Regions from separate parts of the Enterococcus sp. DIV0174 genome, predicted to be linked through region 2. Evidence: predicted binding sites of a transcription regulator. Region 2 holds the regulator's gene; the other holds the start of a gene.
The links. The regulator HrcA, encoded in region 2, represses chaperone genes, less so after heat shock. The targets are predictions, from matches to a motif close to TTAGCACTCNNNNNNNNNGAGTGCTAA.
Positions count from the first base shown of each region.

Region 1: a site for HrcA is predicted at 5,041-5,067, ahead of groES (co-chaperone GroES). Genes of this name have one in related genera too.

Region 1 is NZ_CP172881.1:2,295,696-2,303,743, reverse strand. It holds gene IGJ93_RS11010 (NAD(P)-dependent oxidoreductase) at 1-266, opposite strand, end outside; gene IGJ93_RS11005 (MurR/RpiR family transcriptional regulator) at 414-1,163, shown strand; gene IGJ93_RS11000 (PTS sugar transporter subunit IIC) at 1,355-2,686, shown strand; gene IGJ93_RS10995 (6-phospho-beta-glucosidase) at 2,723-4,156, shown strand; gene IGJ93_RS10990 (CPBP family intramembrane glutamic endopeptidase) at 4,214-4,867, opposite strand; gene groES (co-chaperone GroES) at 5,103-5,387, shown strand; gene groL (chaperonin GroEL) at 5,428-7,053, shown strand; gene IGJ93_RS10975 (PTS sugar transporter subunit IIC) at 7,478-8,048, shown strand, end outside.
Region 2 is NZ_CP172881.1:1,068,952-1,076,999, reverse strand. It holds gene IGJ93_RS05300 (amino acid ABC transporter substrate-binding protein/permease) at 1-604, shown strand, start outside; gene IGJ93_RS05295 (amino acid ABC transporter ATP-binding protein) at 606-1,343, shown strand; gene dnaJ (molecular chaperone DnaJ) at 1,608-2,780, opposite strand; gene dnaK (molecular chaperone DnaK) at 3,042-4,871, opposite strand; gene grpE (nucleotide exchange factor GrpE) at 4,918-5,481, opposite strand; gene hrcA (heat-inducible transcriptional repressor HrcA) at 5,578-6,621, opposite strand; gene hemW (radical SAM family heme chaperone HemW) at 6,852-8,033, opposite strand.

The sequences.
Region 1 (8,048 bases), 1.2 Mb from region 2:
TTCGCTAAAATTTTTGCTAAGTGTGCAAGGGATGTTTGATGCATTTCTTCCTTACCTACAGGTGCATTGAACGCATCAACAACAACGTCAAAAGGAGCAAGGTCTTCAGTCGTCAAATCGTATAAATCCTTTTCAATAAATGGAACACTTACTGTTAATTTTTTGGCATTTCTGACAATGGCTGTAACGTCAAGATGACGAGCAAGAGCCTCCTTCAAAATCAATGAACCTGCGTGACCAGTTGCGCCAATAATTGCTATTTTCATCAAAAAACCTCCTATCATTTCCTTTATTGTATGAAGTTATGTCAATTGGGTCAAAGAATTGGTTTTTTATAGAAGATTTCAACACCAGACTTTCTTTTATAATTATTGCTCTGTTATAATTAAAAGATAATGAAAGGAGGGGGAGCCGTGTTTGAAGCAGAAAAAATCAAGCAACTGAATGAGCTGGAGATGATTGTTTATAATTACTTGATTGCTCATTTAGAAGAAGTGTCAAAAATGACGATTCGTCAATTGTCAGATGCATGCCATGTGTCAACTTCGACGATTTTACGTTGCTGTAACAAATTGGGCTTACAAGGCTTTTCTGAGCTGAAATTTGCAATAAAAAATTATCAAACACAAGCAAAACAACAGATGTTTGAACAATTTTATGATGCAACGGTTCAGGTAGATTCTTTTTTGAAAAAGGTCAATAATGAAAGTTATCGAATCGTTTTGGAGCAAGCAGTCCAAATGATTTTAGAAGCCCGTCATGTTGCTTTTTCTGGAATTGGTACAAGTGGTGTCCTTGGATTATATGGTAGTCGTTATTTTATCAATTTAGGGTTGAATGCCTATAGCATCACTGATCCGTTTGCTCCAGTCCCTTCTCGCGGATTAGAAAGTACATTAGCAATCATTTTGTCTGTATCAGGTGAAACGGTTGAAATGATTGAAAAAACAGAGGATTTTAAACGCTACGGTGCAAAAGTTCTTAGTATTACAAATGATGAAACCTCGACGATTGCTCGTTTGGCAGACTATAATTTGTCTTATTATATGCCAGAAACAAGAGGAAAAGAGGAATCGCTAAACCTGACAACACAAGTTCCGGTGGTGACTTTATTAGAAATGTTAGCGCAAAAAGCGAGTCAAGAAATAGAAAGAGCGCATTAGCCTGTTTTTTTTGTTGGAACATGTTCCTTCAGAAGGCTAAGCTCTTTTTTTCTTTGTACAGGTTAGTTATAGTTATATATGTAAACGGATACAAAAAAAGAAAGGAGTATAGAATAGGATTTATTGGATGAAATGCACTTATTTTTTATTGGATGATTTTTTTAATTTAACTGGATAAGGAGAGAAGTATTATGAATGAATGGATTAATGAGAAAGTTTTACCTCCGGTTTTAAAATTTGTTAATACGAAACCTATTACTGCGTTACGTAATGGGATGTTATACACAATGCCGTTCACAATTGTTGGCTCGGTTTTCTTACTACTTGCTAACTTCCCCGTCACAGCAGTTTCAGAATGGGTCAACAATTCTGGACTCGCAGTTTATTTTAACCAAGCGTATGGTGCTTCATTTGCTATTATGGCAATTTTTGCAGTAGTTGGGATTGCTTATTCTTACGTCAAAGATGAAGGCTTTGAAGGGCTACCAGCAGGGATGATTGCATTGGTTATCTTTTTACTAACGATGCGTTCAGATGTGACGGATGCAGAATCTGGTGTTGTAATTGGTAACGTAATTGATAAAGGTTGGACTGGTGGTCAAGGGATGATCAGTGCAATCTTGGTTGGTCTATTTGTTGGTTGGGGCTACACTTGGTTCCTAAAAAGAGATATTCGAATCAAATTGCCAGAGCAAGTGCCGGATAACGTAGCAAACTCATTTACAGCGTTGATTCCAGCAGCTGTTTTGATTACCTTTGCAATGCTTGTATATATTTTCTTTGATGCAGTCTTCAGCACAACAATGATTCAATGGATTTATGAAGTAATCCAAAGCCCAATGCAAGGTGTAACAGATTCACTTGGTGGTGCGTTGATGCTTGGTTTCTTAGTTCCATTCTTATGGTTCTTTGGAGTACATGGTTCAACAATTGTTGGTGGGATCATGGGACCAATCTTACAAGCAAACTCATTAGCAAACACAGAGATTCTTGAATCTGGTAAAGCATTGACCGTTGCAAATGGTGGACATATTGTTACGCAACAATTCTTAGACCAATTCATGACAGTAACAGGTGCTGGGATGACGATTGGTGTTGTGATGTTCATGGTTTTCTTTGCAAAATCAGCACAGTTCAAACAGCTTGGACGTTTATCTTTAGCTCCAGCTATCTTTAACATTAACGAACCAATTATTTTTGCAACACCAATCGTAATGAACCCGATTATGGCGATTCCATTTATTGCGACACCAGTTGTTTCTGGTGTGATTACTTACTTCGCTTTGTATACAGGATTAGTTCCATTGTTTACAGCTGTACAAGTACCATGGACAACACCACCAATTATTTCAGGATTTTTAGTAGGTGGCTGGCAAGCGGCGTTGTTACAAACATTTGTTTTAGCAATTGGTTTCTTTATCTATTTACCATTCGTGAAGAAAATTGATGCAATGAACTATGCACAAGAAAACGATCTTTCTTTTGCAGAAGCAGATCAATTAGAAGAATCACAAGTTTTATAAACGATTTTACAAATTAACGAGAAATGAGTCGATCGTATGAGCGTGTTGAGAAAAGGATTTTTATGGGGCGGTGCAGTAGCAGCCCATCAATTAGAAGGTGGTTGGCAAGAAGGTGGCAAAGGTGTTAGTGTTGCTGATGTTATGACTGCTGGAAAAAACGGTGTGGCAAGAAAGATCACAGATGGTGTGATTGAAGGCAACTATTATCCTAATCATGAGGCAATTGATTTTTATCATCATTATAAGGAAGATGTTCGTTTATTTGCTGAATTAGGTTTGAATTGTTTTCGGACATCAATTGCCTGGAGCAGAATTTTTCCAAAAGGTGATGAATTAGAACCAAATGAAGCAGGGTTACAATTTTATGATGACCTATTTGATGAATGTCTAAAATATGGGATCGAACCGGTTATCACGCTTTCCCATTTTGAAATGCCTTATCATTTAGTAAAAGAATATGGTGGTTGGCGAAATCGAAAAATGATTGAATTTTTTACTCGGTTTGCGGAAACTTGTTTCACTCGTTACCAAGAGAAAGTGAAATACTGGATGACCTTTAATGAAATCAATAACCAAGCGAATTTTCACGAAGATTTTGCACCATTTACTAATTCGGGCATTCGTTATGAAGAAGGCGAAGATCGCGAAGCAATCATGTATCAGGCTGCACACTATGAATTAGTGGCAAGTGCGCAAGCGGTAGAAATCGGACATCGGATTAATCCAGATTTTGAAATTGGTTGTATGATTGCCATGGTGCCAATCTATAGTTACTCATGTAGTCCTAATGATATGATGGCAGCAACAGTTGCGATGCAAAGACGTTATTGGTTTACTGACGTGCATTGTAAAGGTCGCTATCCAAGTTATATGGATGCGTACTTTAAACGAAAAGGATTTGAATTAGATCGAACAGCAGAAGATGCCCGTATTTTAAAGGTAGGGTGTGTCGACTATATCGGCTTTAGTTACTATATGTCGTTTGCAATCAAAGATCATGATAAAGCACCAACTTTTGACTATGATGAAGCAGCAGACTTAGTAGAAAATCCTTATGTGAAAGCATCTGACTGGGGATGGCAAATCGATCCTATGGGTTTGCGTTACGCAATGAACTGGTTCAATGAACGTTACGAAAAACCATTATTTATTGTGGAAAATGGGTTTGGTGCAATTGATGAGATTGGGGAAAGCGGACAAGTCGAAGATGATTATCGCATTGAGTATTTGCGAGAGCACATTGCTTCAATGAAAGATGCTGTTGAATATGATGGTATTGATTTAATGGGCTACACGCCATGGGGATTCATTGATTTGGTTTCTGCCGGGACAGGAGAAATGAAAAAACGTTACGGCTTTATCTATGTTGATAAGGACAACGAAGGAAATGGAACATTGGCAAGAAGCAAGAAAAAATCGTTTGATTGGTATAAGGAAGTTATTGCCACAAACGGTGAAACATTAAGCTAAAAAAACTGCGACAAAATCGTTTAAGATTTTGTCGCAGTTTTTAATTGAAAGCAAAAATTATTTTTGGATTAACAACTGTACAACGATGACCAATGTATTCATACCTACATGTGTAATCATTGAAGTCCAAATTCGACCAGTTGATTTATACAATAAACTAAAGAAGAAACCTAAGAAAAAGTAAACCAATAGATGACCATCTGCATGTGCAACAGCAAAAAGTAGAGAACTGATTACAGCACCTACCCAAAAATTCGAGTAGTGACTAACGAGTCCTAGAATACTACGACGAAAAACAAGTTCCTCCATGATTGGGGCACCAATAGTCGTTGCTAGAATAAATGCGGGTGCTTTTAAAATCATTTGGATGATGTTTTGCGTATTTTCAGATGGAGCGCTTTGACCAAATAAGAAAGTTTCGATTCCGACAGCCGCACCTTGTAAAAAGATTGCTATCAAAATACCACCTAATCCAAGTAAAATGATTTCAGGAACACTTGCTTTAGGGACATCTGCCTCTATTGTTAAAGGTTCCTTTTGTTTGAAGTACAAAAACAGCAGCAAAACTGCTCCTAGTAAATAAGTAATAGTCATGGCCGAAATCAAACCAGTCGAAGAGGTAACGATACCTGTGATTCTTAAAAGGACAGGTGAAACAAAGACTAAACCGTAGCAAAAAATGCTTAGTAGACTATATTTTTTTAATGACATGAAATTCCTCCTTACAGGCTCTTATAAAAGATAACTTACCTGTGTTAGTAGACAAGATTTATTGGTAATTATACCATACGAAAGTTGTTCGCCAATGAAAATAAAAAATCAGATTTCTTTGATTTAAAAAGCTTGCAAAAAAGGAGCAGAATGAGTATTATTAAAAATGTAGGTTAGCACTCGAAAGGTAAGAGTGCTAACGGAACTAAAAATCGTGTTATCGGAGGGATTTATCGTGTTAAAACCATTAGGTGACCGCGTCATCATCGAAGTCGCAAAAGAAGAAGAAAAAACTGTTGGAGGAATCGTCTTAGCTTCCTCTGCCAAAGAAAAACCACAAACTGGTAGAATCGTTGCGGTTGGTGAAGGCCGTTTATTAGAAAACGGTGAAAAAGTTCCTGCCGCTGTTAAAGAAGGCGATCAAGTAATGTTTGAAAAGTATGCTGGAACAGAAGTGAAATTTGAAGGTAAAGAATATTTGATCGTTTCAGGTAAAGATATCATGGCGATCGTTGAGTAAAACAAGATAAACAAAATTTATTATTGAGGTGAAACCAATCATGGCAAAAGAATTAAAATTCGCAGAAGACGCACGCGCAGCAATGCTTCGTGGCGTAGATAAATTAGCTGATACAGTAAAAGTTACCTTAGGTCCAAAAGGCCGTAATGTTGTTTTAGAAAAATCTTATGGATCTCCATTGATTACTAATGACGGGGTAACAATTGCAAAAGAAATCGAATTAGAAGATCATTTTGAAAATATGGGTGCAAAATTAGTTTCTGAAGTTGCTTCAAAAACGAATGATATTGCTGGTGATGGTACAACTACTGCTACTGTTTTAACACAAGCAATCGTTCGTGAAGGCTTGAAAAACGTAACAGCCGGCGCTAATCCTTTAGGCATTCGTCGCGGAATTGAATTAGCTACAAAAGCGGCAGTAGAAGAATTACACAATATTTCAACAGTTGTTGATTCAAAAGAAGCAATTGCACAAGTTGCGGCTGTTTCTTCTGGTTCAGAACAAGTAGGTCATTTGATTGCGGATGCAATGGAAAAAGTCGGCAATGACGGTGTCATCACAATTGAAGAATCAAAAGGGATCGAAACAGAACTAGATGTTGTTGAAGGAATGCAGTTTGACCGTGGATATTTATCACAATACATGGTTACTGATAATGACAAAATGGAAGCTGTTTTAGATAATCCATATATCTTGATTACAGACAAAAAAATCTCAAATATTCAAGATATCTTGCCTCTATTAGAACAAATTTTACAACAATCTCGTCCATTATTAATCATTGCAGATGATGTAGATGGCGAAGCATTACCAACATTAGTATTGAATAAAATTCGTGGAACATTTAACGTAGTTGCTGTCAAAGCACCAGGATTTGGTGACCGTCGTAAAGCGATGCTTGAAGATATCGCTATTTTGACAGGTGGTACAGTAATCACTGATGATCTAGGTCTAGAATTAAAAGACGCAACTGTCGATAACTTAGGAAATGCTTCAAAAGTTGTTGTTGATAAAGACAATACAACAATCGTTGAAGGTTCTGGCGATAAAACAGCAATTGACGCACGCGTTCAATTGATCAAAAATCAAATTGCTGAAACAACTTCTGACTTTGATCGTGAAAAATTACAAGAGCGTCTAGCTAAATTAGCTGGCGGTGTTGCAGTAGTCAAAGTTGGTGCGGCGACTGAAACAGAATTAAAAGAATTGAAATTACGTATTGAAGATGCATTGAATGCTACTCGTGCTGCCGTAGAAGAAGGCATGGTTTCTGGTGGTGGTACTGCATTGGTAAATGTTATTGGAAAAGTTTCTGCAGTAGAAGCCCAAGGTGACGTAGCAACAGGAATTAAGATTGTTGTTCGTGCATTAGAAGAACCAATTCGTCAAATCGCGGAAAATGCTGGCTATGAAGGTTCAGTAATCGTTGATAAACTGAAAAATGTTGAACTTGGTACTGGGTTCAATGCTGCAACAGGCGAATGGGTAAACATGGTGGAAGCCGGAATCGTTGATCCAACAAAAGTAACTCGTTCTGCATTGCAAAATGCTGCTTCCGTTTCAGCATTGTTATTAACAACAGAAGCAGTTGTTGCAGATAAACCAGAACCAGCTGCACCTGCTGCTCCAGCAATGGATCCATCAATGATGGGCGGCATGATGTAATCACTACTTTCAATTCATAAAAATTGAAAGTATAACAAAAAAGAGGCACATCCTGTTCAAAGGGGGTGTGCCTCTTTTTTGTGCCTATTTTCTTTCGAGAAACAACATCTTAAAAAGAAATACGATTAAATTAGATTTAAAAAATTATCTGAGGAATAATTTTTATCTTCGTTCATATGGCTGCACAGCTTGCTGTTTGTTCTTACTAGAAAAAACTACAAGAAGTAGAAAAAATTTCTGTTGCTTTAGCTTAGTTATTAACTCTAAATAAACAAAAATCGTTTAGTACGTCTTCTTCATGGCCCAAAATAGTCGTCTGTGTTGTTTAGTAGGCACATATAAAAATATATGCTATATTTGTAATATCATTATAATGTATGCGCATACATTATAGGTGATGCAACTAAAACTTAGGAGGATGAAGATGGACGGATTGATGAAGTGGATGGAAAAATATATTTTACCTGTGGCAACAAAAATAGGGTCAGAAAAGCATTTAGTCGCCTTGCGAGATGCCTTTATTGGTACGATGCCAGCAACAATGGCTGGTGCAATCGCAGTTTTGCTCAATGCTTTCATGCGCGATTTTCCTAATACCTATTTAGGAGAGGGCAATGCAATTACAACCTTTTTTACACCTGTTATTGGTGTAAATGGATTGATTTGGAATGGAACATTGGCGATTATGGCAGTTGTGTTTGCACTTTCTTTAGGCGCAAATTTAGCAAAAGCGTATGAAGTTGATCCTGTGTCAGGAAGTATTGTTTCATTAGTCGCTTTTATCATCGGATTACCGGATGCCGCTACTGCAGTTTTGACATTACCAGAGAAGTTATCAGAAGAAGCTTCGACAATGATCACTACAGCAGGTGGAGTTATTTCTGATGCTGCAGAAGGTGGCCAAACGCTCTCGATGGGCGCATGGGGTTATTTTAACTTTGGTAAGTATATGGGTGGATCGGGTCTTTTTACTGCAATGATCTTTGGATTTATTT
Region 2 (8,048 bases):
ACGCGGTTTCTGGATGACAATCGTACTTGCTTTGGTATCATTTGCTTTAGCATTAGTTGTTGGTGTCATTTTCGGCTTATTCAGCGCTTCACCAATTCGTGCGTTACGCACAATCGCAACCATTTACGTTGATGTGATTCGCGGAATTCCAATGATGGTACTTGCCTTCTTCATTTTCTTTGGCTTACCTGGTATCGTTGGATTTACAATCCCTGATTTCATTGCCGGCGTTATTACATTGACATTAAACGCGAGTGCTTATATTGCAGAAATCGTTCGTGGCGGAATCAATGCTGTTCCTGTCGGACAAATGGAAGCTTCAAGAAGTTTAGGTTTATCTTATAATCGAACGATGCAAAAAATCATCTTGCCACAAGCAATTCGAATCATGCTCCCTTCATTCGTTAACCAGTTCGTTATCTCATTGAAGGATACAACAATCATCTCTGCAATTGGTGTTGTCGAATTACTTCAAGCTGGTAAAATTATCGTTGCCCGTACAACCCAAAGTACGTACGTTTACCTAATCATTGCAATCATGTATTTAGTTTTGATTACCGCTTTAACAAAATTAGCGAAAGTTTTAGAAAAGAAGGTGAAGTAAGATGTCAGAAAAAATCTTAGTTGAACATCTTGTAAAAAAATATGGTGACAATACTGTATTGAACGATATCAACGTCTCAATCAACGAAGGTGATGTCGTTTGTATCATTGGCCCTTCTGGTTCAGGAAAAAGTACTTTTCTGCGTTGTTTAAATCGTTTAGAAGAGCCAACTGACGGAGATATTATCATCGACGGCGCTCACTTAATGGATAAAAACACAAACATCAATCTCGTTCGTCAGCATATCGGAATGGTGTTCCAACATTTCAATTTGTTTCCTCACCTTTCTGTTTTAGAAAATATTATTCTTGCGCCAATGGATTTGAAAAAGGAGTCTCGCGAAGAAGCAGAAAAGAAAGCAATCAAGCTATTAGATACAGTTGGCTTGGCTGACAAAAAAGATATGTCACCAGAAATGCTCTCCGGCGGACAAAAACAACGCGTTGCGATCGCCCGTGCATTAGCAATGAATCCAGACATCATGCTTTTTGACGAACCAACCTCTGCACTTGATCCAGAAATGGTCGGCGACGTTCTAAACGTCATGAAAAAACTTGCGAAGCAAGGAATGACCATGGTCATCGTTACTCACGAAATGGGATTTGCCAAAGAAGTTGCCAATCGTGTCATGTTCATTGACGGTGGAAACTTCCTTGAAGATGGAACGCCAGAACAAATTTTTGAAAATCCACAAAATGAACGTACAAAAGACTTTTTAGATAAAGTTTTAGATATTTAACAAAAGAACCTGAAACAGTTTCAACCCATGAAAAAGCATCGTCAAAATCTTGAATAAGATTTTGACGATGCTTTTTTGATTTGTATTTTAGAAGAGCCAGTCGTCACTAAGCTCTTCTTTTATCCCTTTTACTATTCATTACTGAAGGAATGACGCGTTCATCGCAGTTCTTTTTTACTCAGCTTATTTCCAAAAGAGTTTACTACATTGAACGTATAAGTAATAAAACGGTGAAGCGACACATTTGTCAGCTTCACCGTTTTATTATTTACGCTTTTTTCCGCCAAAAGCGTCCTTCATTTTATCGAAAAAACCATCTTCTTGTTGTTCTTCGACTCTCATTCCACCTGCTTCAGCAAATGAGCGTAACGCTTCTTTTTGTTGTTCATTTAAGTTCTTCGGCGTAATCAGTTTCACTTTCACGTGTTGGTCACCTGTTGCACCACCACGTAGTTTAGGCGCACCTTTTCCGCGAAGACGGAAGTTTGTTCCAGTTTGTGTTCCTGCTGGGATCTTTAACTTAACATCTCCGTGAACAGTTGGAACTTGAACTTCATCTCCTAAAGCTGCTTGCACAAAACTCAATGGTAACTCGTAATAGATTTCTGAACCATCACGATCAAAAATATTACTTTCTTCAACACGGAAGACTACATATAAATCACCAAATGGTCCGCCGTTTTCACCTGCTTCACCTTGACCAGCTAAACGCATTTGTTGTCCTTCTTCGACACCGGCTGGTACATTCACTTTCACAGAGTGAGCTTTCTTTTCATGACCAGAGCCGTGACAAGTTGGACATGGTTCTTTGATTTCTTTTCCGGTTCCATGACAAACATCACATGTTTGACGACTCATCACGCGACCTAATGGTGTTTGACGTTCAACATTGATTGTTCCTGAACCATGACATTTTTGACATGTAATTGGTTCCGTCCCAGGTTTCGCACCATTCCCATGACAAGTATGACAAACTTCTTCCCGGTTGTATTTGATTTCTTTTTCAATACCAAAAATTGCTTCCTCAAAACTCAAATCAACTGTGTATTGTAAATCAGCTCCTTGACGAGGTGCCGTTGGATCAACTGAACGACCTCCGCCTCCGCCAAAGAAAGAATCAAAGATATCTTCAAAACCACCGAAGCCACCTCCGCCTCCAGAGAATCCTCCAAAGCCACCGAAGCCGCCTCCGCCTCCAGCGCCATAGTTTGGATCTGTACCAGCGTGACCATATTGATCATACGCAGCCCGCTTTTGCGGATCACTTAAAATTTCATAAGCCTCAGACACTTCTTTAAATTTTTCTTCTGCATCTGCTTCTTTGTTAATATCAGGATGATATTTCTTAGAAAGTTTACGATAAGCTTTCTTTATTTCATCTTCTGAAGCCCCTTTTGAAATTCCTAGGACTTCATAATAATCACGTTTCGTTGCCATAGGCTTTCCTCCTATTGGTTCTAATACATCAAATTCACATCGCTTGTAATCATATCACATTTTAGTTGAAACCAAAACTGCTACTTGCATTCTTTCAAAAGAAAAAGACTGTGGCAAAAAGTCGAATCGACTTTCCCCATAGCCTTCTCTTTTTTACGAATAGGTAGACGTTTCAGAAAAGATGGCTTCAACTGAATCTACAGCTATCATCAAAGTCCAACTTTTCTGTTCTAGTCTACTCCTAGCACACTAGGGAACTAATTATTTGTCGTCGCCGTCGACTTCTTCAAAGTCAGCATCAACGACATCGTCTGCTCCGCCTTGTGCTGCTTCAGGATTTTCTTGCGCTTGTTGTTGTGCAGCTTGTTCATATAATTTAACTGTTAAGTTTTGAACGATTTCGTTCAAAGCATCACGTTTTGTTTTCATTTCTTCAATGTTATTTGCTTCAACTGCCGCTTTTAATTCATCGCGAGCTGTTTCTGCTTTTTGAACTTCTTCTGCGTCTACTTTACCTTCTAATTCTTTCAATGTTTTATCAACTGAGAATAATAAGGCATCTACATCATTGCGAAGATCAACTTCTTCTTTACGAGCTTTGTCAGCTTCTGCATTAGCTTCTGCATCTTTTACCATACGTTCGATTTCATCGTCTGATAAACCTGATGAAGATTTGATTGTGATTTTTTGTTCTTTTGAAGTGCCTAGATCTTTCGCTGATACATTGACGATCCCGTTTTTATCAATATCAAAAGTAACTTCGATTTGAGGGATACCACGTGGCGCTGCAGGAATATCAGTTAATTGGAATCTTCCTAGTGTTTTGTTATCAGCAGCCATTGGACGTTCACCTTGTAAAACATGAATATCTACAGCAGGTTGGTTATCAGCAGCTGTTGAGAATACTTGTGATTTACTTGTTGGGATTGTTGTATTACGATCAATCAACTTAGTGAAGACCCCACCCATTGTTTCGATACCTAATGATAATGGTGTTACGTCAAGTAAAACAACATCTTTTACATCACCAGTGATGACCCCACCTTGGATTGCTGCACCCATTGCAACGACTTCATCAGGGTTCACTGATTTATTTGGTTCTTTACCAGTTTCTTTTCTTACAGCTTCAACAACTGCAGGAATACGAGTTGAACCACCAACTAAGATTACTTCATCAATTTCAGATTGTGATAAACCAGCATCTTTTAATGCTTGGCGTACTGGAATTTTTGTACGTTCAACTAAGTCAGCTGTTAATTCATCAAATTTTGCACGAGTCAATGTCATTTCTAAATGCAAAGGTCCTGCTTCGCCAGCTGTGATAAATGGTAAGCTGATTTGAGTGCTTGAAACACCTGACAAATCTTTTTTCGCTTTTTCAGCAGCATCTTTCAAACGTTGTAAAGCCATTTTGTCTTGACCAAGGTCTACGCCGTTTTCTTTTTTGAATTCAGCAACCATGTAATCAATGATTTTGTTATCAAAGTCATCCCCACCTAAATGGTTGTCACCAGCTGTTGATAATACATCAAAGACACCATCACCTAATTCAAGGATTGATACGTCAAATGTACCACCACCAAGGTCAAATACTAAGATTTTTTCATCACGGTCTGTTTTGTCTAAGCCATAAGCTAAAGCTGCTGCTGTTGGTTCGTTGACAATACGTTCCACTTCCAAACCAGCAATTTTACCAGCATCTTTTGTTGCTTGACGTTGTGCATCGTTAAAGTATGCAGGAACAGTGATAACTGCTTTCTCAACTTTTTCACCTAAGTAATCTTCAGCAAAACCTTTGATATATTGAAGAATCATTGCAGAAATTTCTTGTGGTGTGTAAGATTTTCCTTCAACTTCTACTTTATACCCAGGTTCACCAATGTGACGTTTGATTGATGAAATTGTGTTTGGGTTAGTTACAGCTTGACGTTTTGCCACTTCACCAACTTGGATTTCACCATTTTTAAATGAAACAACAGATGGTGTTGTACGGTTTCCTTCTGGATTTGCGATAATTTTTGCTTCGTTTCCTTCTAATACAGCAACTGCAGAGTTTGTTGTACCTAAGTCAATACCAATAATTTTAGTCATATTAACGTCTCCTCATTAAATAAAATTTAGTTTATAGTTGCACGAATTACTGCGCGACAATGACCATTGTTGGTCTTAATACGCGATCGTGTAATTTATATCCTTCTTGCAAAACTTCCACAATCGTATCTGCCGGCACCTCATCAGATGCGGGAACAGTTTGGACTGCTTGGTGAAGCATTGGGTCAAATGTTTCGCCTTTTGCAGGGATTTTTTCAATTCCCTCTTCTTTCAAAGCAAAACGAACACCTTCTAATACCATTTCGACACCTTTTTTCAAGCTAGCACCTTGTTCATCTGAAACTTCTGTTGCTAGCGCTCGCTCTAGGTTATCAATTGAAGGTAATAATTTTTTAGCTAAATCTTGTGAACGATATTTTTGCAATTGTTCACGTTCATTTTTTCCGCGGTTTGCCATGTTGGCAATTTCAGCTCGGGCGCGTAGGAATTTATCTTCCATTTCTTCTAAGTCAGCTTTCAAGTTGACGATTTCAACATTTTCCACTTCAACTTCTGAAACACCTGAGTCTTCCGCAGCTTCTGTATCGACTTCCAAATCTTGCTGGATGTCTTTTAATTCTTTTTCTAATTCCTCTTGGTTTTCTTTCACGATACAGTCTTCCTTTCATTATTCAGTCAGCTGTCTTGATTGTTCATATTAAAAATCAGATTAGCTGCTATCAATTTTAGAAATGCGGACTTACAATCATGAGCCAGACAAATCAAGCAAACGATAGTAATCAGCCAGTCTATTCGCTAATTCTTTTCGATAGACATCGACCAACCCAAACATTCGTGAATACGGCATGCTTGTTGGTCCAAGTAAAGCAATTGTTCCTCGGCCATGTCCATCAATTTCATAACTTGCTTGAATCATGCTCATATTTTGTAGCAGATCATTCCCTAATTCAGAGCCAATCTTAATATGAATATTACTATCCATCGGAACAATCATTTGAGTAAGCTCGTCGGAATCCCTCATTAAAGAAAACATCGACTTAAACTGATTCAAATCTTGATGGGGTTCATAATCAAGCAGGTTCATTTGTCCACTCACATAAATCTTATCTTCAAATACTTGACCTAAAACAGCATCAAATAAGTAGGAGATACCTTCCGTTGATTGGAAATATTTATGTAAGATCATTGGGATCTCTGTTCGCAGTTTTTGATAAACCGTCATTAGCGGATCACCCACCAAGCGGTCATTCACAAGCCGAACCATTTTTTCTAAATCTTGACTCCCCAGGTTTGCTGGAAGAGTAAATACCTGGCTTTCAACATTGCCTTTATCCGTCACCACGATAGCAATAATTTGTCGATGGTTTAACGGTACGATTCGGAAACCAGTTAATCGGCGATCTTTCACTTCTGGTCCCAACGAGAATGTCGTATAGCTTGTCAGTTCAGATAAAATTTCAGCAGACTGACGAATGATTTCGTTAATCTCATGAAATTCTTTTCCTAAAGACTGCCTAATCACTTGCAAATCATCATTTGTTACACGAGTTGGTTTCAATAAATGATCCACATAGTAACGATATCCCGCCGCAGATGGAATCCGACCAGAGGAAGAATGAGTTTTTAACAGCAACCCGTCTTCTTCTAGCGCCTTCATATCGTTGCGAATCGTCGCTGAACTTGCTTCAATTCCCTCAGCCATTAGCGTTTTGGAACCAACGGGTACGCCACTACTCGTATAGTTTTGGATGATCAGACGCAAAATATCACTTTGACGCTGTGTTAACATCTTCCATCACCTCTCATTAGCACTCCTATCTTCTAAGTGCTAACCCACTTACTAATATAACAAGTCGTCTTCTTTCTGTCAAGAAAAACACATCACTTTTTAGCACTCTTCCGCCCCGAGTGCTAACGATGAGTTTTATTCAAAAAAAAGCGGGAAATCAATGTTTGTTTGACTTCTCGCTACGCAATTATTTGTGATTATCTTTTTATTTAACTAAATTTAAACATTTTTTATTCATTGATTTCTGTTTTTGGTAACAAAAATTTTTCAAAAACTTCGTTCCCTAAAAATGTACCTTTAGGGGTTAAATAAACTCTTTCTTCAGTGTTCACCAACAAGTCGTCTTTCACTAACGTATCTAACGTTGACTGGTAGAGTGACTCTATCGTTTGTTGATAACGATCATAAAAATGTTGTTTGTTGATTCCGGATTTTTTACGCAACCCCAAAAACAGCTCCTCTTCAATCTGGTTGTTTCGTGATAACGTTTCTTTTTCTAAAATCGGTAAATTTCCTTCACGCAAGGGACGCAAATAATGCTGGATTGGCCCCTTGTTTCGATAACGTGTTTGATCAAGATACCCACTTGCCCCTGCACCAAAGCCAAAATAATGGTCATTATTCCAGTACATTAGATTATGTTGTGATTCATGACCGGTCAATCCAAAATTACTAATTTCATATTGATGACGGCCATGTTGTTCCATTGCTTCAATCGTTTCCTCGAACATTTGCGTTTCTGTTTCTTGATCGGGTAACTCTAATCGACCTTGTCTTACCCAGTTCATGAACATTGTTTTATTTTCCAAAATCAACGAGTATAAAGAATAGTGCGGTAAATCTAGCGCTAATGCTTTTTCCAGTGTATCACGATAATTTTCAAGTGTTTGTCCAGGCAAAGCATAAATCAAATCAATGCTTACATTGGAAAAGTTTTCTGCTTCTAAAAATGACATTGTTTGGTATACATCTTCAGCAGTATGCTTTCTGCCAATTTTCTTTAACAAACGATTATCAAACGTTTGAACGCCCATAGATAAACGGTTCACACCATAGTTTTTCATGACTTGTAGTTTTTCTCGCGTTAAATCACCTGGATTCGCTTCAACAGTAAATTCCTTTCCAGTTCGAAAAGGTAAAATATCACGAGCGCCTGCTAGCAAACGATCTAGTTGTTGTGCGGATAATGAAGTTGGTGTTCCCCCACCAACATATAATGTTTCTAAATCTTCTATAGGATGTTTCTCCATCATCAACTTCATCTCTTTTAGTAACATTTCAACATACTCATCAACTGGTTGGCCCTCTAAAAAAACTTTATTAAAATCACAGTAATAGCAGATATGTTCGCAAAACGGGATATGGATATACGCAGAAGTTTTATGTTCTGCGGAATTAGTTGTTTCATTCATTCAATTAAATTCTCC